Regions from separate parts of the Streptomyces sp. NPDC005266 genome, predicted to be linked through region 2. Evidence: predicted binding sites of a transcription regulator. Region 2 holds the regulator's gene; the other holds the start of a gene.
The links. The regulator HrcA, encoded in region 2, represses chaperone genes, less so after heat shock. The targets are predictions, from matches to a motif close to TTNGCACTCNGNNNNNCNGAGTGCNAA.

Region 1: the regulator HrcA is predicted to act here: its motif matches at 11,444-11,470, upstream of ABZU99_RS03305 (FmdB family zinc ribbon protein).

What each region holds. Positions count from the first base shown of each region.
Region 1 is NZ_JBEXHC010000001.1:715,787-731,504, reverse strand. It holds gene ABZU99_RS03365 (sigma-70 family RNA polymerase sigma factor) at 1-414, shown strand, start outside; gene ABZU99_RS03360 (3-oxoacyl-ACP reductase family protein) at 590-1,327, opposite strand; gene ABZU99_RS03355 (DeoR/GlpR family DNA-binding transcription regulator) at 1,594-2,355, shown strand; gene pfkB (1-phosphofructokinase) at 2,352-3,296, shown strand; gene ABZU99_RS03345 (fructose-specific PTS transporter subunit EIIC) at 3,382-5,565, shown strand; gene ABZU99_RS03340 (FAD-dependent oxidoreductase) at 5,573-6,535, opposite strand; gene ABZU99_RS03335 (P1 family peptidase) at 6,610-7,752, opposite strand; gene ABZU99_RS03330 (AMP-binding protein) at 7,952-8,527, shown strand; gene ABZU99_RS03325 (hypothetical protein) at 8,531-8,716, shown strand; gene mscL (large conductance mechanosensitive channel protein MscL) at 8,724-9,218, opposite strand; gene ABZU99_RS03315 (RcpC/CpaB family pilus assembly protein) at 9,327-9,953, opposite strand; gene ABZU99_RS03310 (S-methyl-5'-thioadenosine phosphorylase) at 10,127-10,975, opposite strand; gene ABZU99_RS03305 (FmdB family zinc ribbon protein) at 11,071-11,433, opposite strand; gene ABZU99_RS03300 (potassium/proton antiporter) at 11,569-13,059, opposite strand; gene ABZU99_RS03295 (penicillin acylase family protein) at 13,335-15,718, shown strand, end outside.
Region 2 is NZ_JBEXHC010000013.1:62,738-78,455, forward strand. It holds gene ABZU99_RS22600 (ribonuclease Z) at 1-451, opposite strand, end outside; gene ABZU99_RS22605 (histidine triad nucleotide-binding protein) at 456-815, opposite strand; gene ABZU99_RS22610 (hypothetical protein) at 892-1,416, opposite strand; gene ABZU99_RS22615 (16S rRNA (uracil(1498)-N(3))-methyltransferase) at 1,641-2,384, opposite strand; gene ABZU99_RS22620 (nitronate monooxygenase) at 2,381-3,472, opposite strand; gene dnaJ (molecular chaperone DnaJ) at 3,515-4,651, opposite strand; gene hrcA (heat-inducible transcriptional repressor HrcA) at 4,652-5,668, opposite strand; gene ABZU99_RS22635 (MBL fold metallo-hydrolase) at 5,844-6,566, shown strand; gene ABZU99_RS22640 (DUF3097 domain-containing protein) at 6,590-7,402, shown strand; gene hemW (radical SAM family heme chaperone HemW) at 7,500-8,732, opposite strand; gene ABZU99_RS22650 (ATP-binding SpoIIE family protein phosphatase) at 9,222-11,420, opposite strand; gene ABZU99_RS22655 (long-chain fatty acid--CoA ligase) at 11,574-13,463, opposite strand; gene lepA (translation elongation factor 4) at 13,682-15,565, opposite strand.

The DNA of each region.
Region 1 (15,718 bases), on a different contig from region 2:
GGCCGTGAGCCGGAGCACGCGGAAATCGCCGGGGAGCTCGGCTCCACCACGGAGCGGGTCTCGGACGTGCTCGACTGGGCGCGTGACCCGGTCAGCCTGAACATGTCGGTCGACGACGAAGGGGAGACCCAGTTCGGCGATCTGCTGGAGGACACCTCGGCGGTCTCGCCCGAGCAGTCGGTGATGACGCTGCTGCGCAGCGAGGAGCTGGATGACCTGATCGGTCGCCTCGACGACCGCACCGCCTCCATCATCAAGGCGCGGTACGGCATCGACGACGGCCGGGAGCGCACGCTGACGGAGGTCGGCAAGCAGCATGGCCTCACGCGTGAGCGGATTCGCCAGATTGAGAAGCACGCACTGCTTGAGCTGAAGAAGATGGCGCGCCAGACCGGTTTCGACGCCGCCGCTTGAGTCATACGTAGAGCTGAGTCATACGGAAACCAGACCCGCGCCCCCGGATTCCGGGAGCCCAAGACATCACAGATCACATGGACCCTGTGCACCACCCCCTGGACCGAGCCCCGGCGCCTCTCCCCCCCCCAGCGCCGGGGCTCGCCCTTTGCCCGGCCTTCCGCTGCCCCGGTGATCAGGCGGCGAAGCCGCCGTCCACGGCGATCGACGCGCCGGTGAGGTAGCGGCCGCTGTCGCCCGCGAGGTGGGCCACGATCGAGGCGATCTCCGTGGGCCGGCCGTAGCGGCCGAGCGCGGTGAAGCCGGTCTGCAGGGCGGCGCTTTCGCCGTCGGCAGGGTTCATCTCCGTGTCGACCGGGCCGGGGTGGACCAGGTTCACCGTGATCCCGCGCGGGCCGAGCTCGCGGGCCAGGGCCTTGGTCAGCCCGGTCAGCGCGGTCTTGCTGGTCGCGTAGAGGCTCCCGCCGGGGAACGCGACGCGCTCGGCCATGCAGCTGCCGATGTTGATGATCCGCCCCCCGTCGGCCAGATGCCCGACGGCCGCCTGGGCCATCAGGAACGGCGCCCGGACATTGACGGCGAGAACGCGGTCCACATCCGCCAGTGCCAGCTCGCTGATCGGACCGAGCACGCCGACGCCCGCGTTGTTGACCAGAATGTCCAGCCGGCCGAACTCGGCGGCGACCCCCGACACGGCGGCGCGCACCGCCTCCGCGTCGGCGCTGTCCGCCTGGACGGCCCAGGCCCGGCGGCCCAGCCCCTTGATCCGGTCGACGACGTCCGCCGCGCGGTCGGCCCGGCTGTGGTAGGTCAGCGCGACATCGGCGCCGTCCTCGGCGAGCCGGATCGCCACGGCCTCGCCGATGCCGCGGCTGCCGCCGGTGACCAGGGCCGCCTTGCCGTCGAGTGACATGTCTGCTCCTTTACTCCCTGAGGAGGATGAAAAATCCGCTCTGTGGTGGTCCCCGAGGATCTGTGGTGGTCCCTGAGGACATGACACGATCCTCGCCGGGCGGGTGCGGGAAGTCCGGCGGCATTCGGACATGGCGCTGAAGGGGGCGCTCGTCGACGATGCCCGGTCGAGTTTGTTTCGTGCCCGAGTCTGTTTACTTTGTGGAAGCAGCATCGTAATGTGGCCGCGAAATCACAGGTTCGGGCATGGAAGGGGCGTAAACCCACATGTACGCACCGGAGCGTCAGCAGGAGATCCTCCGGCTCGCCCGCGAGAGCGGACGGGTGGATGTGCTGTCCCTCGCCGAGGAGTTCCAGGTCACCGCCGAGACCGTACGGCGCGATCTGCGGGCCCTGGACCGGGCGGGGCTCGTCCGCCGTGTGCACGGGGGCGCCATCCCGGCCGGCCGGCTCGACTTCGAGCCCGACCTCGCCGAGCGCGAGTCCACCGCCGCCGATGAGAAGGACCGCATCGCCCGCGCCGCCCTCGCCGAACTGCCCTCCGACGGCAGCGTGATCATCGACGCGGGCTCCACGGCCGCCCGGTTCGCCGCCGCCTTCCCGCTGGAGGCCGGTCTCACGGTCGTCACCCATGCGCTGCCGATCGCCGCCCGCCTCGCCGACCACCCCGGTATCGCCCTGCACCTCGTCGGCGGACGGGTCCGGCATCGCACCCGCGCCGCCGTGGACGCATGGGCGCTGCGCGGCTACGGCGAGATCAAGGCCGATGTCGTCTTCCTGGCGACGAACGGCTTCTCCTTGGAGGGCGGGCTGACCACCCCCGACCTCGCCGAGGCGGCCGTCAAGAGCGCCATGATCGGCGCCGCCCGCCGGGTGGTGCTGCTCGCGGACTCCGCCAAGTTCGGCCAGGAGCACTTCGCCCGGTTCGGCGGCCTTGACGCCGTCGATCTGCTCATCACGGATACCGGGCTCAGCCCACAGCACGCCCTCGCCATCGAGCGGCAGGGCACGGAAGTGGTACGCGCATGATTCTCACCGTCACCCCCAACCCCAGCCTGGACCGCACGTACGAGATCCCGGCGCTGGAGCGCGGCGCCGTGCTGCGGGCCACCACCGACCGGGTCGACCCCGGCGGCAAGGGCGTCAACGTCTCGCGCGCCGTGGCCGCCGCCGGACACCGCACGGTCGCCGTGCTGCCCCTCGGCGGCCCGGAGGGCGCGCTGCTCGCCCGGCTGCTGGAGGGGTTGGGCATCGAGGCGGCGGGGGTGCCCGTGACGGGCTCCACCCGGGTCAACATCTCCGTCGCGGAGCCGGACGGCACCCTCACCAAGCTCAACGCGGGCGGACCAGAGCTGAGCGCCGCCGAGGCCGAGGCGGTGCTGGAGGCCGTACGGACCAGGGCCGACGGCGCCGACTGGATCGCCTGCTGCGGCAGCCTGCCGCGCGGCCTCGCTCCCGAGTGGTACGCCGAGCTGGTCGTCCGGGCCCATCGGGCGGGCGCCCGGATCGCCGTGGACACCTCGGGCCCCTCGCTGACCGCCGCCCTGCGCGAGCGCCCGGATGTGGTGAAGCCCAACGCCGAGGAGCTGGCCCAGGCCGTCGGCCGGCCGCTGGCCACCGTGGGCGAGGCGGTCAAGGCGGCCGAGGAACTGCGCGGGCTGGGCGCCCGCGCCGTCCTGGCCAGCCTCGGCGCCGACGGCCAGCTGCTGGTGGACGAGACGGGCGCCTACTTCGGCTCGGCGCCGGTCGCCACCGTCCGCAGCAACGTCGGCGCGGGCGATGCCTCGCTCGCCGGATTCCTGGCGGCAGGCGGCACCGGAGCCGCCGCGCTCACCGCGGCCGTGGCCCATGGCGCGGCCGCCGTGCAGCTGCCGGGCAGCGCGATGCCGACCCCGGCCGACCTCGACCCCTCCGCCGTCCTCGTGACGGCGGACGTCCCGCTGGACCGTGCTCTCAAGGAGCCCGCGTGACCGGCCCCGCCCACCCCAGCCCCCCAGTCCCCACTCCGTACGCCCGCCTGCCCCAGGGCGGCATCGCACACAAGGGAGCCGCGAGATGAGCGCGCTGATCACCGCGGATCTGGTCGACCTGGACCTGTCCGCCGACACCAAGGAAGCCGCCGCCCGGTCGCTCGCCGAACGCATGGTCGCGGCCGGTCGCGTCACCGACCTCGACGGTTTTCTCGCCGACGTGGCGGCCCGCGAGGAACAGATGCCGACCGGCTTGGACGGCGGCATCGGCATACCCCACTGCCGCAGCGAACATGTCACCGAGCCGACGCTGGCCTTCGGGCGCAGCACGGCCCGTATCGACTTCGGTGCGCCCGACGGTCCGGCCGACCTGATCTTTCTGATCGCCGCCCCGGCGGGCGCGGACAGCGACCATCTGACGATCCTGTCGAGCCTGGCGCGGCAGCTGATGAATGCCGACTTCACGGCCGCGCTGCGCGCGGCCGACCAGCCGGAGCAGGCGGCCGCCCTGATCCGCGGCGACGAGCGGGCCGCGGCCGAGGAGCCGGCTGAGGCCGGCGAGGCCGCCGCCCCGCAGACCCCCGCGCGCCTCGTGCAGGAGGCCACCCCGCAGCCCCCCGCGCAAGAGGCTGCCCCGCAGACCTCCGCGCGCCCTGTGCAGGAGGCCCCGCAGGCCTCCGCGCACCCCGTGCAGGAGGCCACCCCGCAGACCCCCGCGCAGGAGGCCGCCGTCCCGGAGCCTGTGGCCCCCTTCCGGATCGTCGCCGTCACGTCGTGCCCGACCGGTATCGCCCACACCTATATGGCTGCCGAGTCGCTGGAGAACGCCGCTCGTGAGGCGGGCGTCGAGCTGGTGGTCGAGACCCAGGGCTCGGCCGGATTCGACAAGCTCCCCGCCGCCACCATCGCCGCCGCCGACGCGGTGATCTTCGCGCACGATGTGGAGGTGCGGGACAAGGGCCGGTTCGCGGGCAAGCCGACCGTGGACGTCGGGGTGAAGGCGGGCATCAACCGCCCCGCCGAACTGGTCGCCGAGGCGCGGGAGAAGGCCGCCCGCGGCGAGGTCAGCGCCCCGGCGACCGCCACGGAGCGCTCGGCCCCGATGGACGCGGACGGCGCTGGTGACGGCTTCGGCACCCGGCTGCGCAAGTGGCTGATGACGGGCGTCAGTTACATGGTCCCGTTCGTCGCCGCGGGCGGTCTGCTGATCGCGCTCGCCTTCGCGATCGGCGGCTACGAGATCGCGAGCGCCAAGTCCGTCGCGGACCACTTCATCTGGACCGAGACCGCCAGCTGGGCGGCGCTCCTCTTCCAGATCGGCAGTGCGGCGTTCACCTTCCTGGTGCCGGTCCTGGCGGGCTATATCGCCTACGGCATGGCCGACCGGCCAGGTCTGGTCCCCGGCTTCGTCGGCGGCTTCATCGCGACCACCATCAAGGCCGGATTCCTCGGCGGTCTGGTCGCGGGTCTGATCGCGGGCGCGGTCGTCATGGGCATCCAGCGGTTCAGGGTCCCGGCGGCACTGCGTGGCATCATGCCGGTCGTGGTGATCCCGCTGATCTCCTCGGCGGTCGTCGGCTTCCTGATGTTCGTGGTGATCGGCAAGCCCATCGCCTCCGCGCAGAAGGCGATGACCGACTGGCTCAACGGCCTCTCCGGCGCCAACGCCATCATCCTCGGCGTGATTCTCGGCCTGATGATGTGCTTCGACCTCGGCGGTCCGGTCAACAAGGTGGCGTACGCCTTCGCGACGGGCGGGATCGCGGTGTCGGACCCGTCCGCGGGCAGCCTCAAGATCATGGCCGCCGTGATGGCCACCGGCATGGTCCCGCCGCTGGCGATGGCGCTGGCCACCACGGTGCGGGGGCGGTTGTTCACCAAGACCGAGCGGGAGAACGGCAAGGCCGCCTGGGTGCTGGGCGCTTCCTTCATCAGCGAGGGGGCGATCCCGTTCGCGGCGGCCGACCCGCTGCGGGTGATCCCCTCGTCGATGGCGGGCGGCGCGGTCACCGGCGCGCTGTCGATGGCCTTCGGCTGCACCCTGCGCGCCCCGCACGGCGGCATCTTCGTGGTTCCGCTGATCGGCCAGCCGTTCCTCTACCTGCTGGCCATCGTGGCGGGCACGGCGGTGTCGGCCGGACTGGCGGTCCTCCTCAAGGGGCTGCGGAAGACGGCGGAGCCGGAGGCCACCACGGCCGCCTCGGCCGGTGACGGGGCCGCCCCGGGCGGCGCCACCGAGGACGAGGCGAAGGTGGCGGTCGCGGTCTGAGCGCATCTCAGTCACCCCCAGCTCCGTCGGGCGCCATGGCGCCGATGTCCGTGGGCAGGCCGCGCGAGGCGTAGTAGGCGCCGAGCGCGGCCTCGCCGCCTGATCCCATGGCGGTCGCGATCCGCTGGAAGCGCGCCGAGCGCAGATCACCCGCGGTGAAGACCCGGGGGTGCTGGCGCGAGGGCGGACAGTATCCCGAGGGGTCGGCGGCGAGGGCCCCGCCCGGTGGCGCCGGGGCGCTGCCCATGTTGAGGAACGCGATATCAGCGGTCAGGGTGCGCCGCTCGCCCTCCACGGTCATGACCTCGGCGGTGATGGGCGCCGGGGAAGAGCCGGCCGGCGAGGACCCGAACGCCAGCCGCCGCACGGCCACCGGCTCCACCCGCGAGTCCCCTCTGATCTCCTCGGTCTTGTAGGCGTCCTCGGGCGGATGGGCGACCAGCAAACGGGTCGTCAGCTCCGGATGGGCGCGGGTCAGGGTGCCGAGGGGACGGTCCGCGCCCAGGACCAGCACGGTGCGGTCGGTGAGCTCCTCCGCATCCGCCTCCCGCAGTGGGGACAGGGCCCTTCCCTCGGCGCCGCTGAGCCATCCCGCCTCCTCGGGTCTCAGCGGCCCGACCCCCGTGGCGACGACCGCGTACGGCGCGGTCAGTCGCGACGCATGAGCCCCTGTGGGCTCCACGGTGACCTCCACCCGGTCGTCGAAGGCGTCGACGCGTGTGGCCCGGCGGCCCAGCGCGACCCGGCAGGGATCGCAACGGGCCACATCGGCCTCGATCGCCGCCGCCAGGCCGGGACCGCTGGTGAAGCCGAGGACGTTGCCCAGCACCGGGATACGCCGCAGTGCACCGCACAGGTCCTCGTCCGACTCGATCAGCACGGACCGCATCCCCACGCTCGCCGCCATCAGGGCGGCGGCGCAACCGGCCGGGCCTCCGCCGACGATCAGCAGATCGGTGTCGGTGTCCATGGTGATGTCCCTCCCCCTTCGTCTCTTCTTTCTCTCTTCCGTTCGTCCCTCTTCCGGATCTCCCGGCGGCCCGGTCAGCGGCCGTAGAGATCGCGGTACGCGGGGAAGACGCCCCCGGGGCCGTCCACGCCTTCCGCCGCCAGCACCGCCGCGACCACCGCCCGCGTCAGCACATCCGCCCCCGCCGCCAGCACCTCGTTCAGCGCCCCGCTCTCCCGGTGCACCCCGAACGCCGGATCCGCGGTGCCGCCCTGGCCGTCGTCCGCCACCAGCGGGTGATCGCCCGTGGCCAGGGCGAAGACGGTGTCGCCGTCGGACAGCAGATGCACTGGCCGGACCGCCCGCGCCAGCCCGTCGTGCGCCGTGCCCGCGAGCTTGTGCGCCTGGGCCCGGGTGAGCGCGGCGTCGGTGGCCACCACCGCCAGGGTGGTGTTGAGCGGGGGGCGTACGGACGCGGCCTGGCGCCGCTGCGACTCGGCCCGCGCCGCGGACAGCCGGCGCAGTGCCTCCGCGTGCTCGGCCTCCCCGGGCCGGGGCGGCGCGCCGCCCTCCGACGGCTCGAACGCCTGCCCGTACAGCACGCCCGTCCGTGGATCGACCACCGAGCCCGCCGCGTTGACCACCGCCAGCGCGGCCACCGTGAGGCCGGACGGCAGCACCGTGGAGGCCGACCCCGTGCCGCCCTTGAGCCCGGCGGCCACCGCGCCCGTGCCCGCGCCCACATTCCCCTGCGCGACCGGCGCGCCCGGCTCGGCACGGGCCGCGGCCTCGATCGCCTCACGGCCCAGCGCCGCGTCCGGCCGGGCCCGCCAGTCGCCACCCCGGCCCAGATCGAACAGGGCGGCGGCCGGAACCACCGGGACGACCTGCGCCGGATCGGGGCCGACCCGGAAGCCCCGGCCCTGCTCCTCCAGCCAGCCGGTCACCCCCGAGGCGCTGTCGAGGCCGAACGCACTGCCGCCGGTCAGCACGAGGGCGTCGACGCGCTGGACGAGATTGCGCGGATCGAGGGCGTCGGTCTCCCGGGTGCCGGGACCGCCCCCGCGCACATCGACCGCGGCGACCGCCCCGCCCTCGGGCGCCAGCACCACGGTCGTCCCGGTCAGCCAGCCGCCACCTGACCGCTGGGCATGGCCGACGCGCAGCCCGCGGACATCCGTCAGCCCGTCGGCCCGGCCGGGAGGGGGAGATTCGGGGATGGTCCCGTCGGCATTCATGGAAGCTATGCGTAGCACGGGAAGCCGTGCCATGGTCGTGGAGCGTGGCCAGGAGGGGACGGACGGGCCGGGAACGGCGCCTCCCTCGACCCCGGCCGCGCGGCGCGAGCCGGGGCCGCGGCTCCCTGGAGGGAGCCTCCGGCCGCCCATGTAGAGGACGTTCATCAGACGTTGATGGCCTGGCGGCAGTCTGTGCGGCATGCCGTTCGCTCCCGCCCCGAAGAAGACCGCCCTGCCCCGTACCTCTCGGACGGAGCAGCTCTCGACCCTGGCCGCCGATACGCGGCAGACCGCCCGGGTGGCCCTCCGCTGGATCAGCGAGCCGGACTGCACCGAGGAGCTCACCCATGCCGAGCTGCTCGACCAGGCGGCCAGGGCCGCTGCCGCCCTCACCCGGCTCGGGGTGCGTGCCGGGGATCGGGTGGCGGTGCACCTGCCGCTGGTGCCCGAATCCGTGATCGCCACGCTTGCCTGCGGCCGGCTCGATGTCGTCCGCGGCAGCCTCCCCGTGGGGCTGCGCGCCCATGAACTGCGCGACCGGATCCGGAAGATGGGCGCCAGGGTGGTCATCACCGCGGACGGTGAGCAGCGCTGCGGGGAGCCGCAGCCGCTCAAGCAGCTCGTCGACCGGGCGCTGCCCGGCTGCCCGGAGGTGCGGTCGGTGCTGGTGGTCCACCGGCTGGGCCGCCCGGTGTCCTGGACGCCCGGCCGGGACCTGTGGTGGCACGACGAGCTCGGCCGGTACACCGAGCCGCTCGCGCGGCCGTACTCTTGAGGCATGAGCACCGCCCCTGCCCCTGGACCGCGTGATCCTGCCGCCGCGCTGGACTTCGGAGATCCGCTGGCGCAGCAGTCATCGGACGATACGGACCGCGGGTGGGGTGAGCGGGTTCCCGGCGACAGCGCCCACAGCGCCGCGGATCTGGCCCGGTTCCTCGACGAGAAGCCGCCCCACCACCTCTGACGGATCCCTAGGCGCTGGAGCCGTTGCCCTTCTGGAGAGCGGGACCGCTGCCGCGCTGCGCCTTCAGCTCGTCGCGTATCTCGCGGAGCAGGGTGATCTCCGCGGCCTCCGTCTGGGCCTGCTCCTCCTCCGCCTTCGCCTCCCTGGCGGCCTTCCGCGCCAGATAGCGCGACATCGGCAGCACCATCAGGAAGTACACCACCGCTGCCGTGATCAAGAAGGTCAGCACGGCGCTGAGCACGGTGCCCCAGAGGATCGGGATGCCATGGATGACATCCCCCGCGGCGTTCGTCTCGCAGGGCGCCTTGAGGCATGAGCGGTACTTCTCGAGGTCCTTCGTGCCGAAGGCGCCGACTATGGGATTGATCAAGCCCTTCACTATGGAGTTCACGACGGCGGTGAAGGCGGCTCCGATGACGACCGCGACAGCCAGGTCGATCACATTGCCGCGCATCAGGAAGGCTTTGAAGCCCTCCAAGACGCTCTGCTTCTCCTCGGACACCTTCTCCTCGCTCAACCCACTGCCTCTCTTTCGCCGCGTCGGTGCTGGAGCGGACGGTTCCGCAACCTACACCGGCAAGGGGAACGGGCAGGAAACGGGGCGGGGGCGTCAGGAGCGGCACAGTGCCACCGCCAATCGGGAGCCGGCCGCGGCCCCGGCCAGCGCGGCGGCCGCCGCTCGCGGCACCGTCAGCACCACCAGCGCCCCGCCGTCGGCCGAGGACCCCGCGTCCACAGCGCCCGACTCCGCGGAGTCGCCGTCCGCAGCCCCGCCGCCCCCGGGGACAGAGGCCACCGTGACTCCGCGCGCGACCACCCGTGCGGCGGCGCCGGACGGACGGCCCTGAGCGGCGGAGTCGGGAGCGGGCGCGGCCAGCACATCCACCCGGTCGCCGGAGTGCAGCAGCCGCACCGCGGCCGCGTCGGCGATCCGGACCGGTGCGGAGACCAGGGCGGGGCGCGCCTCGCCGGCCCGGCCCCCGGCCTGGCCGTCAGCCGCCGGGGCGGGCGCCGCTGAAGACGCCCGGTCCGCACGGTCCTGGCCAGGTGGTGCCGCCGCGGCGAGTGCGGCGGCCGTGAGCGCCAGCCCGGCCGCCATCGCGCGCCGTCGCCGCCGCACCGCCCGCCGGACCCGGTATCCGCCCTCGCGGCCGACCCGCACGGGGCCGAACCGCGGAACCGGACGGGCCGGGGGAGCGGAGCGGGGTAACGCGAGCGTGGGGGACGGATGGGACATGGCACATCACCGCCTGCCGTGAGGGACCGGGAGCTTCTGGCCCCTTCACGATGCCCGGCCTCGCCCGATCCCGCTTGGGCCTGTGGACGACCCCCGGGGCTGTGGACAACTCCCTCACCCGGGCGAGCGACACCTACGCCGCCCCGCCCCGGCCCCGACGCCCCGACGCGCTCTTACGGCAGATCGATCCCCAGGTCCCAGCCCTCGTGCCCACGGCTGCACAGACAGTCCCGAGCGGAGGTGTCCGGCAGCTTGCCCACCGCGTCGAAGAGCACCTCACGCAGCCGGCCGACGTTCTCCCCGAACACCTTCAGCACCTCGGTGTGCGAGACGCCCTCGCCCGTCTCCACCCCTGCGTCCAGGTCGGTGACCAGCGTCAACGACGTGTAGCAAAGCTCCAGTTCCCGTGCGAGCACCGCCTCGGGGTGACCGGTCATACCGACCACCGACCAGCCCTGCGCCGCATGCCAGCGCGACTCGGCCCGGGTGGAGAAGCGCGGCCCCTCGATCACGCACATCGTCCCGCCGTCCACCGGCTCCCAGCCGCGGCCGCGCGCCGCCGCCACGGCTGCCTGCCGCCCCACCGGGCAGTACGGGTCGGCGAATGTGGTGTGCACGACGTTCGGCGCCCCTCCGTCCGGCAGCGGCTCGCCGTCGAAGTAGGTCTGCGTCCGGCTCTTCGTGCGGTCGACCAGCTGATCCGGCACGAGCAGCGTCCCTGGTCCGTACTCCGGCTGGAGCCCGCCCACCGCGCACGGTCCGAACACCTGCCGCACCCCGACCGAGCGCAGGGCCCAGAGGTTGGCGCGGTAGTTGATCCGGTGCGGCGGCAGATGGTGGGCGCGGCCGTGGCGGGGGAGGAAGGCGACCCGCCGTCCGGCGATCTCGCCGAGGAAGAGCGAATCGCTCGGCGCCCCATAGGGGGTCTCCACGGTGGTCTCGGTCACATCGTCGAGGAACGAATAGAACCCCGACCCCCCGATGACCCCTATGTCGGCTTGTCTGCTGCTGGTCTCGGCCATGCGATCACCCTAGCCAGCCGCCTCCGGACGAACGACACCCCGCCGCGTCCTAAAGAGGCGCGGCGGGGTGTCGTGAAGATCAGGCGGCCGAAGGATCAGGCGGCCGAGCTGGCGCTGCTCGACGTCGAGGACGTCGACGAGGACGATGACGTCGAGGAGGGGGAGGACGACGACGTCGAGCCCGACCCGGACGACGCGTCCGAGGACGACGACGAGCTCGCGCTGTCGCTCTTCGCCGCCGGCTTGGCCGAGCCACCGCCCGAGCTGCTGGAGCTGGAGGAGGAGCGGCTGTCGTTCCGGTAGAAGCCGGAGCCCTTGAAGACGATGCCGACCGCCGAGAACACCTTCTTCAGGCGTCCCTTGCAGTTCGGGCACTCAGTCAGGGCATCGTCGCTGAACTTCTGCACCGCCTCGAGGCCCTCGCCGCACGCGGTGCACTGGTACTGGTAGGTCGGCACGTACTTCCTCCTGGCACTCTCACTCAATGAGTGCTAACGACGCTCCATAGTGCAGTATTCCCGGCCGTCAGTCCACTGGGCCAGGTCATTCGGTGATCGATCCCACGTCCGGCCCGCAGCGCGGCACCGGCTCCGTCAGGCCCCGCCGGTGCCCAGCCAGCCCGCCAGTTTGCCGCCGCGGCCCACCGCGCGCAGCCGCTGCTCCGCCGCGTCGCGCACCGGGTCCGTGGCCACCACCATCAGTTCGTCGCCGCGCCGCAATACGGTCGACGGCAGCGGCACAAAGCTGGACCCTCCCCGTACGACGAGGGTGACCGCGGCCCCGGGCGGCAGCCGCAGCTCGGCGACCTCGACCCCGTGCATCTTGGAGCCCTCGGGGATCGTCACCGACAGCAGATGCCCGCGCAGCCGCTCCAGCGGCGCGGACTCGATGCCCAGGTCGGAGGTGGCGTCCGTCTCCCCGAGCCGCAGCCATTTGGCGAGCCAGGGCAGTGTCGGTCCCTGGATCAGGGTGTAGACGATCACCAGGACGAAGACGATATTGAAGATCCGGCGGCTGTCGGGCACCTCGCCGACCATCGGGATGGTCGCCAGCACGATCGGCACCGCACCGCGCAGTCCGGCCCAGGACAGCAGCGCCTTCTCCCGCCACGGCACGCCGAACGGCGCCGTGCTGATCAGTACCGACAACGGACGGGCGACCACGGTCAGCACCAGTCCGACGACGATGGCGGGCCAGATGTCATCGAGCAACTCGTGCGGGGTCACCAGCAGTCCGAGCAGGACGAACATGCCGATCTGGGCGATCCAGCCCAGCCCCTCGGCGAAGGCGCGCGTCGCCGGCCAGTGCGGCAGCCGCGCGTTGCCCATCAGGAGCGAGGCGACGTAGACGGCGAGGAAGCCGGACCCGTGCGCCATCGCGCCGACCGCGTAGGCCGCCATGGCGATCGCCATCACCGCGATCGGGTACAGACCCGAGGCCGGCAACGCCACATGCCGCAGCCCGTACGCTCCGAGCCAGCCGATCGCGAGGCCGATCACCGCGCCGATCGCCAGCTCCATGGCGATCTCACCGATCAGGGAGTACCAGGGGGGAATGGGCCCCCGCGCGGAGAAGGCGACCACCAGGATCACCACCGGGGCGTCGTTGAAGCCGGATTCGGCCTCCAGGGCGCCCGTGAGCCGCTTGGGCAGCGGCACCTTGCGCAGCACCGAGAAGACCGCCGCCGCGTCCGTGGACGACACCACCGCGCCGATGATCAGCGCCTGCCGCCAGTCCAGTCCCACCACATAGTGCGCCGCCGCAGCGGTGACCCCCACGCTCACCGCGACACCCGCGGTGGACAGCGCGGCGGCCGTCGGCAGAGCGGGTTTTATTTCGCGCCATTTGGTGCTCAGACCGCCTTCGGCCAGGATCACGACGAGCGCGGCGTAGCCGATGACCTGCGTCAGCTCGGCGTCGTCGAAGGTGACCCCGATTCCGTCCGTGCCGATGGCGACGCCGATGCCCAGATAGATCAGCAGTGTGGGCAGGCCGCTGCGGGAGGAGACCCTGGCGGCCACCACCGCGACAAGCAGGATGAGGGAGCAGATCAGCAGCAGTTCATTGAGGTGGTGAACAGTCAGGGGCCGGACCTTTCTCGCGCGAGCGGCGGGAACGGTTCGCGCGGTTCCCGGCCGACCGGAACTTCATTGCCTTACCTAACATTTTACGGGTTCTTGACGCGGGCCTCCTACGCGGGTCGTGTGCCGAGGTGTAGAAGCCCGGCCGGATGGGCGGTCCGCATGGCCGGGTGGCCGATGCGGGGCGTCAGTCATGACTCCGCGTAGGGGCGGCGACAGCGCTGCGCCTATGGTTGCTCAAGCACTCCCAGGATCACCCTGCCCCTCGAAGGACAGCGATGCCCGCCAACAAAACCGGCTCTCCTCGTAAGAAGAAGGGCCGACGCGTCCGCCTGATCGTCATAGCAGTCGTGCTGCTGCTGATCGGAGGCGTCGGCTACGGCACGTACTGGAGCATCAGTACGGTGCGTGCCTCTTTCCCGGAGACCACGGGATCGCTGCAGCTCAAGGGGCTGTCCAGTCCCGTACAGGTCAAACGTGACGGCTATGGGATACCCCAGATCTACGGCAACACCCCTGAGGACCTCTTCCGGGCCCAGGGGTTCGTTCAGGCCCAGGACCGCTTCTGGGAGATGGACGTCCGCCGCCATATGACGGCGGGACGGTTGTCGGAGATGTTCGGATCCGGCCAGGTTGAGACCGACGCGTTCCTGCGCACCCTGGGTTGGCACCGGGTGGCCCAGCAGGAGTACGACACCAAGCTGTCGGCGACCACCAAGAAGTATCTGCGCGCCTACTCCGACGGGGTCAACGCCTATCTCAAGGACCACCAGGGCAAGGCACTGTCCGTCGAGTACGCGGCCCTGGACCTCAAGAACGACGGCTACCAGCCCGAGAAGTGGACCCCGGTCGACTCGGTCGCCTGGCTCAAGGCGATGGCCTGGGATCTGCGCGGCAATATGCAGGACGAGGTGGACCGGGCGCTGGCCTCCAGCAGGCTCAGCGCCAAGCAGATAGAGGAGCTCTATCCGTCCTACCCGTACAGCCGGAACAAGTCCATCGTCCAGGGCGGGGCCCTCAACGAGGCCACCGACGAGTTCGACCCCCAGGCGACCGCGACCGACGCGACGCAGGGCGGCAACGCCGGGAGCGGGGCCACCGGCGCCGCCCAGGGGCTGCAGAGCCAGCTGTCCTCGCTGTCCACCACCCTGGACAAGGTCCCGGCGCTGCTCGGCCCGAACGGCACCGGCATCGGCTCCAACTCCTGGGTCATCTCCGGCAAGTACACGACCACCGGCAAGCCCCTGCTCGCCAATGACCCCCACCTCGCCCCGCAGCTGCCGTCCGTCTGGTACCAGATGGGCCTGCACTGCAAGCAGGTCTCCAGCGCCTGTCCGTACGACACGGCGGGCTTCACCTTCGCCGGCATGCCCGGCGTCGTCATAGGTCACAACCAGAACGTCAGCTGGGGCATGACCAACCTCGGCGCCGACGTCAGCGACCTCTACCTGGAGAAGGTCAACGCCAACGGCTACCTCTACGACGGCAAGCAGGTCCCCTTCACGACCCGCGAGGAGACCATCAAGGTGGCGGGCGGCAAGAGCCGTACGATCACCGTCCGCGCCACCAACAACGGTCCGATCGTCTCCGACCGCGACGACGAGCTGACGTCCGTCGGCAAGAGCGCCCCGGTGGGCAGCGGCGCCGACGATGTGGCCCCCGACCGCGGCGACGGCTACGCGGTGTCCCTGAAGTGGACCGCGCTCACCCCGTCCAGCACCATGGACGCGGTCTTCGAGCTCGACACCGCCAAGGACTTCAGCGACTTCCGCAAGGCGGCCCAGGACTTCGCGGTCCCCTCCCAGAACCTCATCTACGCCGACACCAAGGGCAACATCGGCTACCAGGCGCCCGGCCGGATCCCGGTGCGCGCCAAGGGTGACGGCCGCTACCCGGCGCCCGGCTGGGACTCGCGCTACAAGTGGAGCAAGTACATTCCGCAGTCGGCGCTGCCCTGGGAGCTCAACCCCAGGAGCGGCTATATCGTCACCGCGAATCAGGCCGTCATAGACAAGAAGAAGTACCCCTACCTGCTGACCGACGACTGGGGCTACGGCGCGCGCAGTCAGCGCATCGCCGACCTCATCGAGTCCAAGATCAAGGACGGCGGCAAGGTCTCCACCGACGACATGAAGTCCATGCAGATGGACAACAGCAGTGAGATCGCCAAGCTGCTGACGCCCTATCTGCTGAAGATCAACATCAAGGACGACTACACACGCCAGGCGCAGCAGCTCCTGGAGAGCTGGGACTACACCCAGGACTCCGACTCGGCCGCCGCCGCGTACTTCAACGCCGTCTGGCGCAACACCCTCAAGCTCGCCTTTGGCGACAAGCTGCCCAGGGAGCTGCGGGTCAAGGGCCAGTGCCTGCGGGTCCGCCCGGCGGACGACTCCGGTCCGCTGGAGGACCTGGAGGGCAACACCCGGCTGGTGCGCGAGTGCGGCAAGCGCGACCCCGACATGGCGCAGCCGGACGGCGGCGACCGCTGGTACGAGGTCATCCGGAACATCGTCAAGGACCCGGGCAACAGCTGGTGGAAGACGGCGGGCACCCGCAACAGCCCCGGCGCGACCAACCGTGACGAGCTGCTGGCGAAGGCCATGCGGGCCGCGCGCTCCGAGCTCACCGCCAAGCTGGGCAAGGACATCAACAGCTGGAG
Region 2 (15,718 bases):
GCCGGTAGCCGTACGACTCGACGGGGTGCGAGAGCCGGGCCGCCTCCAGGGTGTACGCGGGGGTGTCGGCCAGCACCCCGCCCTCGCCGCTGACGGGCTGCTGGGCCAGCACCACCGTCTCCCGATAGGCGGTGGCGTAGCTCAGTCGTTCGAAGAAGCGCTGCCCGCTCGCCGGATAGTGCGCGGTCACCGGATGCGGCACCCGGTCCAGGTTGATCCGCTGGATCACCCCGGCGAGCCCCAGCGAGTGGTCCCCGTGGAAGTGCGTGACACAGATGCGGTCGATGTCATGCGCGGAGACTCCGGCCCGCACCATCTGGCGCTGGGTGCCCTCGCCGGGGTCGAAGAGGATGCCCTCGCCGTCCCAGCGCAGCAGATAGCCGTTGTGGTTGCGGTGCCGGGTCGGCACCTGGCTGGCGGTCCCGAGGACGATCAGTTCACGTGCGGACAAGGGACTATCCGGGGGGCCAGTTGAAGCCCCGGCCGCCGAGGACATGGGCATGGGCATGGAAGACGGTCTGCCCGGCTCCCGAGCCGGTGTTGAACACCACGCGGAAACCACTGCCGTCGATCTTCTCGTCGGCGGCGACGACGCCCGTCTCGCGCAGTACGTCCGCGGCGATCTGCGGCTCGGCCGCCGCGAGCGTGGCGGCGTCCGGGTAGTGCACCTTGGGGATCACCAGTACGTGCGTCGGCGCCTGGGGGTTTATATCGCGGAAGGCGACCGTGGTCTCGGTCTCCCGGACGACCGTGGCCGGCACCTCCCCCGAGACAATCTTGCAGAACAGGCAGTCGGCCTGCGGTTCTCCCGCCACCGGTGGCTCCTTACGGATCGTCGGCTGGTACGGACCGGATGGTACCGGGATGCCCCGCCGACGGGGCGCACGAGCCCTACTTGCCCTGTGTTCCGCTCCCGGCCGTGGTCCGGTGGTGCCAGGGGTGACTGCGGGTGGGCCCGGGGCGCTCGGTCTCCCGGCCGCCGCCGTCGCACTCCCCGATCACCTTCGCCTCGAACACCTTCCGACCGTCCACCTTGCCCGTCAAGTCGCCCCGCACGCAGTGGTTCTCGCGCACATAGGTGACCTTGCCGGTGACCTTGATGTCCTTGTCGTTCTCGGTCCTGCCGCGGCAGTTGACCGTCGCGTCCGTCCGGCCCGTCCGGCGCGACTCACCGGAGGCCGAAGCTCCCACCGTACGGTCGCTCTTGAGGTCCGCGGTGCAGGTCAGCCAGCGGACACCGACCCCGCCCTTCTCCAGGGCGCGCGAGGCGACCCGATCCGTGGTGACCGCGACACTGATGGAGCTGACCCCGCCGCCGTCCCTGGGCTCACATCCCGTCACCGCGACGGCCACCGCGAGCGCCGCCGCGAGGGCCGGAAGGGCCCGTCCCTGCCGTACCTGGCTCAATACCCCCATGGGCGACAGGTTCCCACCGCGGGTGGCGAACCGGAAGACCGTCCTCGGCCAGTGTGAGTGGCCTCGGGTTTCCGCCGCTACCCGCCGCGCGAAGGGCCGAGCACGGTCGACCGCCGACGCGGGCTTCAGCGCCCCGGCGGGGGCACCTCCCAGCGGTGGCCGGGGGAGAACCGAGCCCAAAAATGGGTGTGGCCGGGGGAGAACCGAGCCCAGAAATGGGTGCCCTAACTCCAGCGGCCCGTACGCCCCAGGAGCAGTGCGGCGGCGACCGTTCCGGCCGTGGAGGTGCGCAGCACGCCCGGGCCCAGCCGGTAGGGCCGCGCGCCGGACTCGGCGAAGGCGGCCAACTCCTCTGCGGACACGCCCCCTTCCGGCCCCACGACCAGCACGATCTCCCCCTCGCCCGGCAGTTCGGCCATGGCCAGGGGCTCACTGCCCTCCTCGTGCAGCACGGCCGCGAAATCGGCTTCGGCGAGAAGTCGAGCAACCTGTTTGGTCGTCATCGCGTCCGTGACCTCGGGGAAGGTCAGCCGACGGGACTGCTTGCCCGCCTCGCGGGCCGTCGACCGCCACTTACCGAGCGCCTTCAGGCCGCGCTCGCCCTTCCACTGGGTGATGCAGCGCGCGGCGGCCCACGGCACGACGGCGTCGACGCCCGTCTCCGTCATGGTCTCCACGGCCACCTCGCCGCGGTCGCCCTTCGGCAGCGCCTGGACGACGGTGATCCGCGGGCTGGGCGCCGTCTCCCGGCGCACCTCGGCGACCTCGACCAGCAGCCGGTCCTTGCCCTCGACGGCCGCCACAGCGCCGTACACGCCCGCACCGTGGCCGTCCGTCAGGACGACGGGCTCACCGACGCGCAGCCGCCGTACGGACACCGCGTGCCGTCCCTCCGGCCCGTCCAGCACGATCCGGTCCCCCACGGCCGCCCCCGCCAGGGAGTCGGCCACGAACACGGGGGCGGTCATGACACCGCACCGCGCTGGGGCAGGAGGTTCAACACGGCCCGCGCCGAGTCCAGTTCGATCGCCAGCGTCTCCACCAGACGCCCGGCGGGCAGCTCCCGCGCCAGCCAGTGCCCCTGCCCGGCCCACAGCGCCATGCCCTGCGGATCGCCCGCCTTGGCCGCGGCCTTACGGAGGCCGGAGGTCATGTGGTGCAACTGGGGGTAGGCGGCGGGGGCGTACGGGCCGTGCTCGCGCATGAACCGGTTGACCAGGCCCCGGGCCGGACGGCCGGAGAAGGCGCGGGTCAGCTCGGTCCGGCCGAACAGCGGATCGGTCATGGCCCGCTTGTGCAGCGGATTGGCCCCGGACTCGGGGCAGACCAGGAACGCGGTCCCCAACTGGGCCGCGGACGCGCCCGCCGCCAGCGCCGCGGCGATCTGCGCACCGCGCATCAGCCCGCCCGCGGCGATGATCGGGACCTGCACATACTCCCGGACAAGCGCGATCAGCGACAGCAGGCCGATGCCGGCGCCCATGCCGTCGGCCGCCGGATCGTTCCGGTAGCTGCCCTGGTGGCCGCCGGCCTCCACGCCCTGGACGCACACGGCGTCGGCGCCCGCCCACTGAGCGGTCTGCGCCTCGACCGGCGAGGTCACGGTGACGACCGTACGAGTGCCGACCCTGGCGAGGGAGTCGAGAACGGCGCGGGTGGGGCAGCCGAACGTGAACGAGACGACCGGCACCGGGTCGTCGAGCAGGACGGCGAGCTTGGCCTCGTACGCGTCGTCGGCCCCCGCGTCGGGGTCACCGAGCGAGGTCTCGTACCAGGCCGCCTCGCCCGCGAGCTGCTCGCCGTAGACCTCGATGGCGGCCGGGTCGGCGGTGGCCGGCTGCGGCATGAACAGATTCACGCCGAAGGGCCGGTCCGTCAGCCCCCGTACCTGTTTGATCTCCTCGTACATCGCCTCCGGCGTCTTGTAGCCGGCAGCGAGAAACCCGAGGCCGCCGGCACGGGAGACGGTGGCGGCGAGCTGCGGGCAGGAGGCTCCGCCCGCCATCGGCGCCTGCACGATCGGATACCGAAAGAGATCGGTCAGTGCGGTGGACATGGCCACATCGTGCCATGCCCTCCGCACCGGCCCGTCACCGGATCACCGCCCGTTGAAGGCGTCCTTCAGGCGCGAGAACAGCCCCTGCTGCCCCGGCTTGAACTCCCCCGTCGGGCGCTCCTCGCCACGCAGCTTGGACAGCCGCCGCAGCAGCTCCTCCTGCTCCGGGTCGAGCTTGGTCGGGGTCGTCACCTCGACATGCACGATCAGGTCGCCTCGGCCGCCGCCCCGCAGATGGGTGACGCCGCGCTGGTGCAGCGGGATCGACTGGCCGGACTGGGTGCCGGGCCGGATGTCGACCTCCTCCAGCCCGTCCAGCGTCTCCAGCGGCACCTTGGTGCCCAGCGCCGCCGCCGTCATCGGGATGGTCACCGTGCAGTGCATGTCGTCGCCGCGCCGCTGGAAGACCGGGTGCGGCACCTCGTGGATCTCCACGTACAGGTCGCCGGCGGGGCCGCCGCCCGGGCCGACCTCGCCCTCGCCCGCCAGCTGGATCCGGGTGCCGTTGTCCACACCGGCCGGGATCTTCACCGTCAGCGTGCGCCGCGAGCGGATCCGCCCGTCGCCCGCGCACTCCGGGCACGGGGTCGGCACCACGGTGCCGAAGCCCTGGCACTGCGGACACGGCCGCGAGGTCATGACCTGGCCCAGGAAGGACCGCGTCACCTGCGAGACCTCACCGCGGCCGCGGCACATGTCGCAGGTCTGCGCCGAGGTGCCCGGCGCCGCGCCCTCGCCGCTGCAGGTGGTGCAGACGATGGCGGTGTCGACCTGGATGTCCTTCGTCGTCCCGAACGCGGCCTCGCTGAGCTCCACATCGAGACGGATCATGGCGTCCTGGCCGCGCCGGGTCCGGGACCGCGGGCCGCGCTGCGAGGCGGTGCCGAAGAAGGCGTCCATGATGTCGGAGAAGTTGCCGAAGCCCGCGCCGAAGCCACCGGCGCCGCCGCCTCCGCCGGCCCCGGACATCGGGTCGCCGCCGAGGTCGTAGACCTGCTTCTTCTGCGGGTCCGACAGGACCTCGTAAGCGGCGTTGATCTCCTTGAACCGCTCCTGGGTCTTCGGGTCCGGGTTCACATCCGGATGCAGCTCGCGAGCGAGCCGGCGGAATGCCTTCTTGATCTGGTCCTGTGAGGCATCACGCGGCACGCCCAGGACTGCGTAGTAGTCCGTCGCCACTTACGACTCCGCCAGGATCTGTCCGACGTAACGTGCCACTGCGCGTACCGCTCCCATCGTTCCGGGGTAGTCCATGCGGGTCGGTCCGACCACGCCGAGTTTGGCGACGGCCTCGTCGCCCGAACCGTAGCCGACCGCGACGACCGAGGTGGCGTTGAGCCCCTCGTGAGCATTCTCATGCCCGATCCGCACGGTCATGCCCGAGTCCTTGGCCTCGCCCAGCAGCTTGAGGAGGACGACCTGCTCCTCAAGTGCCTCCAGGACGGGCCGGATCGTCAGGGGGAAATCATGCACGAAACGCGTGAGGTTCGCGGTGCCGCCGATCATCAGCCGCTCTTCGGTCTCCTCGACAAGCGTCTCGAGCAAGGTCGACAGTACGGTCGAGACCGTCCCGCGGTCCTCCTGTTCGAAGGACTCCGGAAGATCCTGCACCAACTGCGGCACATCCGCGAACCGCCGCCCCACGACCCGGCTGTTGAGCCGGGCCCGCAGATCGGCGAGCGACTCCTCGCTGACCGGAGCCGGACAGTCCACCATGCGCTGCTCGACCCGCCCGGTGTCGGTGATCAGCACCAGCATCACCCGGGCCGTGGCCAGTGGCAGCAGCTCCACATGGCGCACCGTCGAACGCGTCAGCGACGGGTACTGCACCACCGCGACCTGCCGGGTCAGCTGCGCCAGCAGCCGCACCGTACGCCCCACCACATCGTCGAGGTCGACGGCGCCGTCCAGGAAGTTCTGAATGGCCCTGCGCTCCGGGGTGGACAGCGGCTTGACTCCCGCCAGCTTGTCCACGAAGAGCCGGTAACCCTTGTCCGTGGGAATCCGCCCGGCGCTCGTATGCGGCTGGGCGATGAAACCCTCGTCCTCCAGAGCGGCCATGTCGTTACGCACCGTGGCCGGGGAGACCCCCAGCCGGTGCCGCTCGGTGAGCGCCTTGGAGCCGACCGGCTCCTCCGTCCCCACATAGTCCTGGACAATGGCACGCAGCACTTCGAGTCTGCGTTCGCTGAGCACCCCGCGCACCTCCAGTCCAGCGGTCTCATCAGGTCGTCTCTCTGGCACTCAAAGGGCACGAGTGCCAGAACCCCTCAGCCAGTGTACGGCGGGGGCCGGTGGCGTGGGCAAGAGCCGCAGTGTGGCGGCTCCGCCCGACCCGCCACGCTATCGCCCTGAGAGCTAGCGTCTCGGTATGGAGACGTATTGGGAAGAGGCGGGCTGGGAGCAGCTCGCGCCCGGTGTCGCCCGCCGCCGGATGCCGGGCTGGGACGAGACGATCGGCGTGATCGTCGGCGAGACCGACGTCCTCGTCGTGGACACCGGAGCCACGCTGCGCGAGGGCGCCGAGCTCCGCCGCCAGATCACCCGGATCACCGGCCGCCGCCCCACCCGCATCGCACTGACCCACCCGCACTTCGATCACGTCCTCGGCACGGCCGCCTTCGCGGGCTGCGAGGTGTACGGGGCCGCCGGGCTCGACGGGCTGCTGCGCCACGACAGGGAGCTGCTGCGCGAGAGCGCCATCCGGCACGGCGTGGACCGGGAGGCCGCCACCGAGGCCGCCGATCACCTCGTACTCCCCCATCACGTGGTCTCCGGCGAGCTCACCCTCGACCTGGGCGATCGCCCCGTCCTCCTGGCGAACGTGGGCCCCGGCCACTCCGCCCATGATCTGGCCGTCCTGGCCCCCGGCCGGCCCGAGGTGGTCTTCTGCGGCGATCTGGTCGAGGAGTCGGGCCCGCCCCAGGCCGGACCCGACGCGGTCCCCGCCCAGTGGCCCGCCGCCCTCGACCGGCTGCTCGCCCTCGGCGGCGAGGACGCGCTCTACGTCCCGGGCCACGGCTCCGTCGTGGACGCCGCCTTCGTCCGCGCCCAACGCGACGAACTCGCCGCCCGCTTCGGCGTGTCCACCTAGTCCCTCGCGCTATCGTCACCCGGATGCGACAGTACGACCCGGACCTGACCCCGCCCTGGAAGCGGCAGCAGCCCGCCCCCGAGGTCCCCGCCGACCCGGACCTCGTCGTCGAGGAGGTCACCACCGGGTTCTGCGGTGCGGTGATCCGCTGCGAGAAGACCGCCCAGGGGCCCACGGTCACCCTTGAGGACCGCTTCGGCAAGCACCGCGTCTTCCCCATGGAACCCCGCGGCTTCCTCCTGGAAGGACGCGTCGTCACCCTCGTACGCCCGCGCACGGCCGCCCCCGGCACACCCCGGCGCACGGCCTCCGGCTCGATCGCCGTACCGGGAGCGCGCGCGAGGGTCGCCCGCGCGGGGCGCATCTATGTCGAGGGACGCCATGACGCGGAGCTGGTGGAACGGGTCTGGGGCGACGATCTGCGGATCGAGGGCGTCGTCGTGGAATACCTGGAAGGCATCGACGACCTCCCCGCCATCGTCCGCGACTTCTCACCCGGCACGGACGCCCGCCTCGGCGTCCTGGTCGACCATCTGGTGACCGGCTCCAAGGAGTCCCGCATCGCCGAGCAGGTCACCGACGAGAACGTCCTGATCGTCGGGCACCCCTACATCGACGTCTGGGAAGCCGTGAAGCCGTCCTCGGTGGGCATCCCGGCCTGGCCGACCGTGCCGCACGGCCAGGACTGGAAGAAGGGCGTCTGCCGCGCCCTGGGCTGGCCCGAGAACACCGGAGCCGCCTGGCAGCGGATCCTCTCCTCGGTCCACTCATACAAGGACCTCCAGCCCGAACTCCTGGGCCGGGTGGAGCACCTGATCGACTTCGTGACCGCCTAAGCGGATGCGGTGAAGTTCGCCGCTGATCCCTCGCCGTTCGGCCTGGCCGAGGACTTGGACGCCGAGAAGGATCAGCACTTGACTTCGCCGTAAACGCTTAGTCGACCAGATCCCTCACCACGGCGTCCGCCAGCAGCCGACCCCTGAGCGTCAGCACCGCCCGCCCCTGCCCATACGGCTCCGGCTCCAGCAGCCCGTCCCCCAGCGCCCGCGCCGCCGCCCGCGCCCCGGCCGGGCGCAGCAGCGCCAGCGGGCACCCCTCGGCCAGCCTCAGCTCCAGCAGGATCCGCTCCACCCGGCGCTCCTCGTCGGCCAGCACCTCCCGGCCCGCCCCGGGCGAGCGGCCCTCGCTCAGCGCCTGCGCGTACGCCCCCGGATGCTTCACATTCCACCACCGCACGCCGCCCACATGGCTGTGCGCCCCCGGGCCGGCGCCCCACCAGTCGGCGCCGCGCCAGTACAGCTCGTTGTGGCGGCACCGGCCTGCGGCCGACGTCGCCCAGTTGGAGACTTCGTACCACTCAAACCCGGCCGCCGACAGCATTTCCTCCGCGATCAGATACCGGTCCGCATGCACATCGTCATCGGTCATCGGCACCTCCCCCCGCCGGATCCGCCGCGCCAGCTGCGTCCCCTCCTCGACGATCAGCGCATACGCCGACACATGATCCGGCGCCGCCCCCAGCGCCGCCTCCAGCGAGGCCCGCCAGTCCGCGTCGCTCTCACCCGGCGTCCCGTAGATCAGATCCAGATTCACATGATCGAATCCCGCGGCCCGCGCCTCCGCCACACACGCCTCCGGCCGCCCCGGCGTATGCGTACGGTCCAGCACCTTCAGCACATGCTGCCGGGCGCTCTGCATCCCGAACGAGACCCGGTTGAACCCCGCCTCCCGCAACTCGGCCAGATACCGCGGATCCACCGACTCCGGATTGGCCTCGGTCGTGACCTCGGCCCCCTCCGCCAGCCCGACCTCCTCCCGGATCGCCCCCAGCATCCGCCCCAGATCCCCCGCCGCGAGCAACGTCGGCGTCCCGCCCCCGACAAACACCGTCTCCACGGACCTCCGGCCGTCCCCCAGCACCTTCCGCGCCAGCCGTATCTCCTCCACGACCAGCTCGGCGTAGTTGTCCCGCGAAGCGAGCACCCCGCCGGAACCGCGCAGCTCACTGGCGGTGTACGTGTTGAAGTCGCAGTACCCGCAGCGGGTCGCGCAGTAGGGCACGTGCAGATAGAACCCCAGCGGCCGCTCGTGCGCCCCCTCCAGCGCGCGTGCGGGCAGCGCGCCGTCTTCGGGCATGGGCTCGCCATCGGGCAATACGGAAGGCATGACCCCATTGTCCGCCATCCCCAGAGCCTCGGGACCCGGTCGTGGGAGCCCGCGGCGGTCGGAGCCCCCACCCCGCCCCTTCCCGAACCAGGGCTCCGCCCCGGCCCACGTCTTCGAGGGCTCCGCCCCCGCGCCCCCTCCGGGGCGAAGCCCCAGACCTCGTCCGGGGCTTCGCCCCCCGCTCCTCAAACGCCGGAGGGGCTGGGTCCCCGGACGGGCTGGATAACGGCGTACCCCCGTCCGCACGGGTGAGCGGGGCTCGGGGCAGCGGACGGAGCGGGCGCCTGCCGAGGGGCCACCGGGCGGACACCTCGGGGCAGCGGACGGAGCGGGCGCCTGCCGAGGGGCCACCGGGCGGACAGCCGCCGACACGCGCGGGGCGGCGGGGCTGCAGGGGCGGGGCCCCGGACGCTGAGGTGACCCGCACCCGGCCACCGAACGACCCGCACCCGGCCACCGAGCGACCGCGCGCCCACCCCCGCTACACCGCTACACCGCCCTCAGCACCAACATCGCCAGATCGTCATCCGGCGGCTCCGCCGCAAACTCGTGCACCGCCCGCCGCACCCGCTCCGCCACCTCCCGCGCCGACAACCCCACGCACTGGCCGAGCGCCGCCGCCAGCCCCTCCTCGTCGTCGAACTGCCGGTTCCCCGACCGGTGCTCCGTGACCCCGTCCGTCACGCACAGCAGCGTCTCGCCGGGCACCAAAACGAACGTTTCACTCTCGTACGAAACCTCGTCCACCACACCCAGCAAGATCTGCGGCACCGCAACCGTCCGCACAGCCCCATCCGGCCCCATCACCAGCGGTAAAGGATGCCCCGCACTCGCCAAAGTGCACCGAACACCCCCACCACCACCCGCATCCGCATCCGCATCCGCACCCAACGGCTCCAACTCCCCGTACAGCAGCGACAGAAACCGCGCCATCCCACCCCCCGCCGGCAACCCCGCCAGCCCCGTCCCCACCAGGTCCACGTCCCCACCCCCGGCGGCCACCACCGCCTCCCCGACGGCCTCCTCCCCCAGCAGCCGGTTCAGCCGGTCGAGCACCTCCCCCACCCGGTACCCCTCACGCGCCAGCAGCCGTAGCCAGGGCCGTACGAGCCCGGTCACCACGGCCGCCTCCGGGCCGTTCCCGCATACGTCGCCCAGCACAAAGCACCAGCGCCCGTCCCCCGCCGGGAAGACGTCGTAGAAGTCGCCCCCGGCCGAGATGTCGCCGGTCGGCTCATACACCACGGCCGACTCGACGCCGGGGATCCGCGCGATACCGGACGGCAGCAGTCCGCGCTGGAGCACCCGGCTGATGTCCGCCTGCCGGGTGTAGCGGCGGGCGGCGGCGAGGGCGAGGGCGACGCGGCGGGCGAAGTCCTCGATCAGGCCGGTCACTTCAGCGGGCATCCGCACCAGCCCGGCCCGGCCCAGCAGCAGCGTGCCCAGGGCCCGGCCGCCCGCGATCAGCCGGCAGGCGATGGCCACACCACCGGGCCCGTACGCGGCCGGGTCGGCCGGCCAGGGCCACTCCACGGCGCCGCCACGCGCCGTGGCGGGCAACTGCGGCGGCTCCTTCTCCAGCACCCGCCGCAGCCCCTCCATGCGGCTCTCGCTCGCGTGCCAGACCCGGGCGAGCCGCGGCGGCCCGCTCACACCGTCGATCCACACCGCGCACCAGTCGGCGAGCCGGGGCACCAGCAGCTGCCCGGCGAGCGAGGTCACCAGGTCCTCGTCGAGCTGCCCGGCCAGCAGATCGGACGCCTCGGCGAGAAACGACAGCGCGCCATACCGCATCCACTCGGGATCGCGGCGGGCGGGCAACCGCCGGGGCGCGGGGGCGATGATTGCGACGGCGCCGCCGGGGTCATGGCGCGCGCCCTGCTCAAGGCCCTGCTCCAAGCGACCGTCAGCCTGGTCGACGCCGTCACTGACACCCGCACCCACACCCACACCGCCACCGACACCGGGACCGGCACCCACACCGCCACCCACACCGGCACCGGGACCCACACCGGCACCGGCATCGGCACCCACACCGGCACCCGCACCCACACCGCCACCGCCGCCGGCACCCACGCCCACACCGGCACCGGCACCGGGACCGGCACCAACTTCCGCCCCACCCCCGGCAACCAACACCTGAAACCACACCGTCTTGCTCGCCCGCCGATACGTGATCCCCCACGACTCGGCTATCTCGGCGACAAGACGCAGCCCATGGCCAACGGAGCCCTCCGCCCCCTCCTCCGCGTCCTCCGGGTCACCGCCCAGCACCCGGGTGGGATGGTGGTCGGTCACCTCCACGACGAGGGACGGGGGTTCGCCCTCATAGCCCGGCACATCCAGCGCGCAGCTCACCTCGACGGCGGTGCCGGCGTGCACCACGGCGTTGGTGACCAGTTCGCTGACCAGCAGTGCGGCCTCGTCCTCGACCCGGTCGGTGATCCGGCCGGCGGCCGGGACGTCGCGTACGGCCCAGTCGGCGAGGGCGGCGCGGACGAACCGGCGCGCGGCGGAGGCCGCGAGTGGATTGCCCGGCAGGCTGACGCGCGCGGACGCGCTGGTGCGGACGGGGCCGACATCGCCGCCGCCTCCGACCGGCAGAACCACCCCACCATCCTCAACCGAACCACCAGACGTGGCGGAAGACGACGTCCCCACTGTGCGGCTCCTGAGAAGCTCCGTCATAGTTCCGTAGGTGCCGTATCGATATCCGGCACGGACAGAGTGACAGACGGAGCGCCCTCATACACACCGAGTTACACAAGTGAACCTTGAAGAGTTGAAAATTCACACGCCCGGTGCGGCAAGTAATGCGCCGACGAACTACCGGGGCGCTCTCTAGGCCTCCCTCGTACCGGCGTACATGTCCTCGATCAGGTCCTTGTACTCGCGCTCGACCACCGGCCGCTTCAGCTTCAGGCTGGGCGTCAACTCACCGTGCTCCACGTCCAGATCGCGCGGGAGCAGCCGGAACTGCTTGATGGTCTGCCAGCGCTGGAGCCCTTCGTTGAGGCGCTGCACATAACCCTCGATCATCTGCCGCACCTCATCGTTGGCCACGACCTGCGCGTAGGACTTCCCCGCGAGGCCGTTCTCGCTCGCCCAGGACATGATCGTCGGCTCGTCGAGGGCGATCAGCGCGGTGCAGTAGTTACGGTCCGCGCCGTGCACCAGGATGTTGGAGACGAACGGGCACACGGCCTTGAACTGGCCCTCGACCTCGGCCGGGGCGACGTACTTGCCGCCGGAGGTCTTGATCAGGTCCTTCTTGCGGTCGGTGATGCGGAGATAGCCGTCGGGCGACAGCTCGCCGATGTCGCCGGTGTGGAACCAGCCGTCGGACTCCAGCACCTCCGCGGTCAGGTCCGGCAGGCCGTGGTAGCCCTGCATGATGCCGGGGCCGCGCAGCAGCACCTCGCCGTCCTCGGCGAACCGCACCTCCAGACCGGGGAACGCCTTGCCCACCGTGCCCGTTCGGTAGTCCACCGGGTTGAGGAAGCTGGCGGCGCTGGATTCCGTCAGGCCGTAGCCCTCCAGGATGTTGATGCCGGCGCCGGCGAAGAAGTAGCCGATGTCGGGCGCCAGCGCGGCGGAGCCGGACACCGCGGCCCGCAGCCGGCCGCCGAACGCCTCGCGCAGCTTGGCGTAGACGAGCTTGTCGGCCAGCGCGTGCTGGACCTTGAGGCCGAAGGGGACGGACGCGGTGCCGGTGCGGCGGAAGTTGTCCTGGGAGATCTTGGCGTAGTCGCGGGCGATCCCGGCCGCCCACTGGAAGATCTTGTACTTGGCCGCGCCGCCCTCGCGCGCCTTCTGGGCCACCCCGTTGTAGACCTTCTCGAAGATCCGCGGCACGGCACACATATAGGTCGGCCGGACCACCGGAAGATTCTCGATGATCTTGTCGACCCGGCCGTCGACCGCCGTGGTGTGCCCGACGTAGATCTGTCCCGCCGTCAGCACCTTGCCGAAGACATGGGCGAGCGGCAGCCACAGGTATTGCACATCGTCGGGGAAGAGCAGTCCGTCGAGATTGCCGATCACGATGGCCATGTACGACCAGGAGTCGTGCGCCAGCCGTACGCCCTTGGGGCGCCCGGTGGTCCCGGAGGTGTAGATGAGCGTGGCGAGCTGGTCGCCGCGCAGAGCGTCGATCCGCTCGCGTACCGCGTTCGGCTGCTGCTCCAGATGGGCGGTACCGCGCTTCTCCAGCTCGGCGAGCGAGAGCACCCAGCCCTCCGGATCACCCTCGGCGGGGAGCGCGTCCTCGGCGTTGATCACCACGACATGGACGAGGTCGGGGAGTTCATCGCGCTTGGCCCGCGCCTTGGCGACCTGTGCCGCGTCCTCGGCGATCAGCACCCGGCTGCCGGAGTCGGAGAGGATGAAGGCGGTCTCCTCGGCGTTGGTGCTCGGGTAGACCGTGGTGGTCGCCGCGCCCGCGCACAGCACGCCGAGGTCGCTCAGGATCCACTCGACGCGGGTCGAGGCGGCCAGCGCCACCCGCTCCTCGGGGTGGACCCCCAGGCTCATCAGACCGGCGGCGATGGCGAAGACTCGATCCGCGCTTTCGCGCCAGGTCAAGGGGCGCCATTCATCGGGGCCCGCGCCCGAGGGGGGCGCGACCGGGTAGCGATACGCCTCCGCATCCGGCGTCGCCTCAACGCGCTCGAGGAAGTGCGTCGCCAGGGACGGCGGCCGGTTCTCGAGCAGTTTCTGGGTGTCGGTCACGGCATCCTCCGGGGCCCGCATCTTCGCTTGGTGACTCGCGAGTAACCTTCGAGTGGTGATCAGCGTAAGGGCCGAATCCTTACCGCGTAAGGGGGTCGGGGTCACGTTGTTTCAACGACGGCAGCGGGCCCTCCGCCTCATACACACCATGACAACGGGCCCGGCGCATACATCCCGCCAGGCCCGTTGACCACTCACTTCCCTGATCTCCCTCGGCGCTACTTTTTCGCCTTGGAGTCCCCGCCGCCGTCGGAGTCGGAGGACAGCACCGCGATGAAGGCATCCTGCGGCACCTCCACGCTGCCGACCATCTTCATCCGCTTCTTGCCTTCCTTCTGCTTCTCCAGCAGCTTCCGCTTACGGGAGATGTCACCGCCGTAGCACTTGGCGAGGACGTCCTTACGGATGGCACGGACCGTCTCACGGGCGATGACCCGGGCGCCGATCGCCGCCTGGATCGGCACCTCGAAGTTCTGCCGCGGGATGAGCTCGCGCAGCTTGGCGACCAGCCGGACGCCGTACGCGTACGCCTTGTCCTTGTGAGTGATCGCGGAGAAGGCGTCGACCTTGTCACCGTGCAGCAGGATGTCGACCTTGACCAGGTCGGAGGTCTGCTCACCGGTGGGCTCGTAGTCGAGCGAGGCATAGCCGCGGGTCTTGGACTTCAGCTGGTCGAAGAAGTCGAAGACGACCTCGGCGAGCGGCAGGGTGTAGCGGATCTCGACGCGGTCCTCGGAGAGGTAGTCCATGCCGAGCATCACCCCGCGGCGGTTCTGGCACAGCTCCATGATCGCGCCGATGAACTCGCTGGGGGCCAGGATCGTCGCCCGGACGACCGGCTCATGCACCGCGGCGATCTTGCCCACCGGGAACTCGCTGGGGTTGGTCACCGTGTGCTCGGTGCCGTCCTCCATGTCCACGCGGTAGACCACGTTGGGCGCGGTGGCGATCAGATCAAGGCCGAATTCGCGCTCCAGACGCTCACGGATGACCTCCAGATGCAGCAGCCCGAGGAACCCTACGCGGAAGCCGAAGCCGAGCGCGGCCGAGGTCTCCGGTTCATAGACCAGCGCGGCGTCGTTGAGCTGGAGCTTGTCCAGGGCCTCGCGCAGCTCGGGGTAGTCCGAGCCGTCCAGCGGATACAGGCCCGAGAACACCATGGGCTTCGGGTCCTTGTAGCCGCCCAGCGGCTCCTGCGCGCCCTTGGTGACCTGGGTGATCGTATCGCCGACCTTGGACTGCCGGACGTCCTTCACACCCGTGATCAGATAGCCCACCTCACCGACGGACAGACCATCGGCGGGGGTCATCTCGGGCGAATTGGTACCGATCTCCAGCAGCTCATGGGCGGCGCCGGTGGACATCATCTTGATCCGCTCGCGCTTGCTGAGCGTGCCGTCCACGACCTTCACATACGTGACGACGCCCCGGTACGCGTCATAGACGGAGTCGAAGATCATCGCCCGGGCGGGAGCGTCCTTGACGCCCACCGGGGGCGGAACCAGCTCGACGACCCGGTCCAGCAGCTCGGCCACGCCCTCGCCGGTCTTCGCGGAGACCTTGAGCACATCGGAGGGGTCACAGCCGATCAGGTGGGCGAGCTCGGCGGCGTACTTCTCCGGCTGGGCGGCCGGCAGATCGATCTTGTTGAGCACCGGGATGATCGTGAGGTCGTTCTCCATCGCCAGATAGAGATTGGCGAGGGTCTGGGCCTCGATGCCCTGGGCCGCGTCGACCAGCAGGACGCAGCCCTCACAGGCCGCGAGGGAGCGCGAGACCTCGTAGGTGAAGTCCACGTGGCCCGGAGTGTCGATCATGTTGAGGATATGGATGGCCGCCTCCGGGCCGCCCTCGTCCGTCGTCGGCGCCCAGGGCAGCCGGACCGCCTGGGACTTGATCGTGATGCCGCGCTCGCGCTCGATGTCCATGCGGTCGAGATACTGCGCGCGCATCTGCCGCTGCTCGACCACACCGGTCAGCTGGAGCATGCGGTCGGCGAGCGTCGACTTGCCGTGGTCGATGTGCGCGATGATGCAGAAGTTACGGATCAGAGCCGGGTCGGTACGGCTCGGCTCCGGCACATTGGTAGGGGTCGCGGGCACGCAGGGTCCTGTGTCTAGGCGGGACTCGGTGTTGTCTGGGTGGGTCAGTCCCGTCCATGGTCCCATGGACGGCGACCTCTTCCGGGTTTGGGACGCCATGCACCCTGCTGGTAGCCTGGCCGACTGTGTCTCGTGCCCCTCTCGCACGGGCAC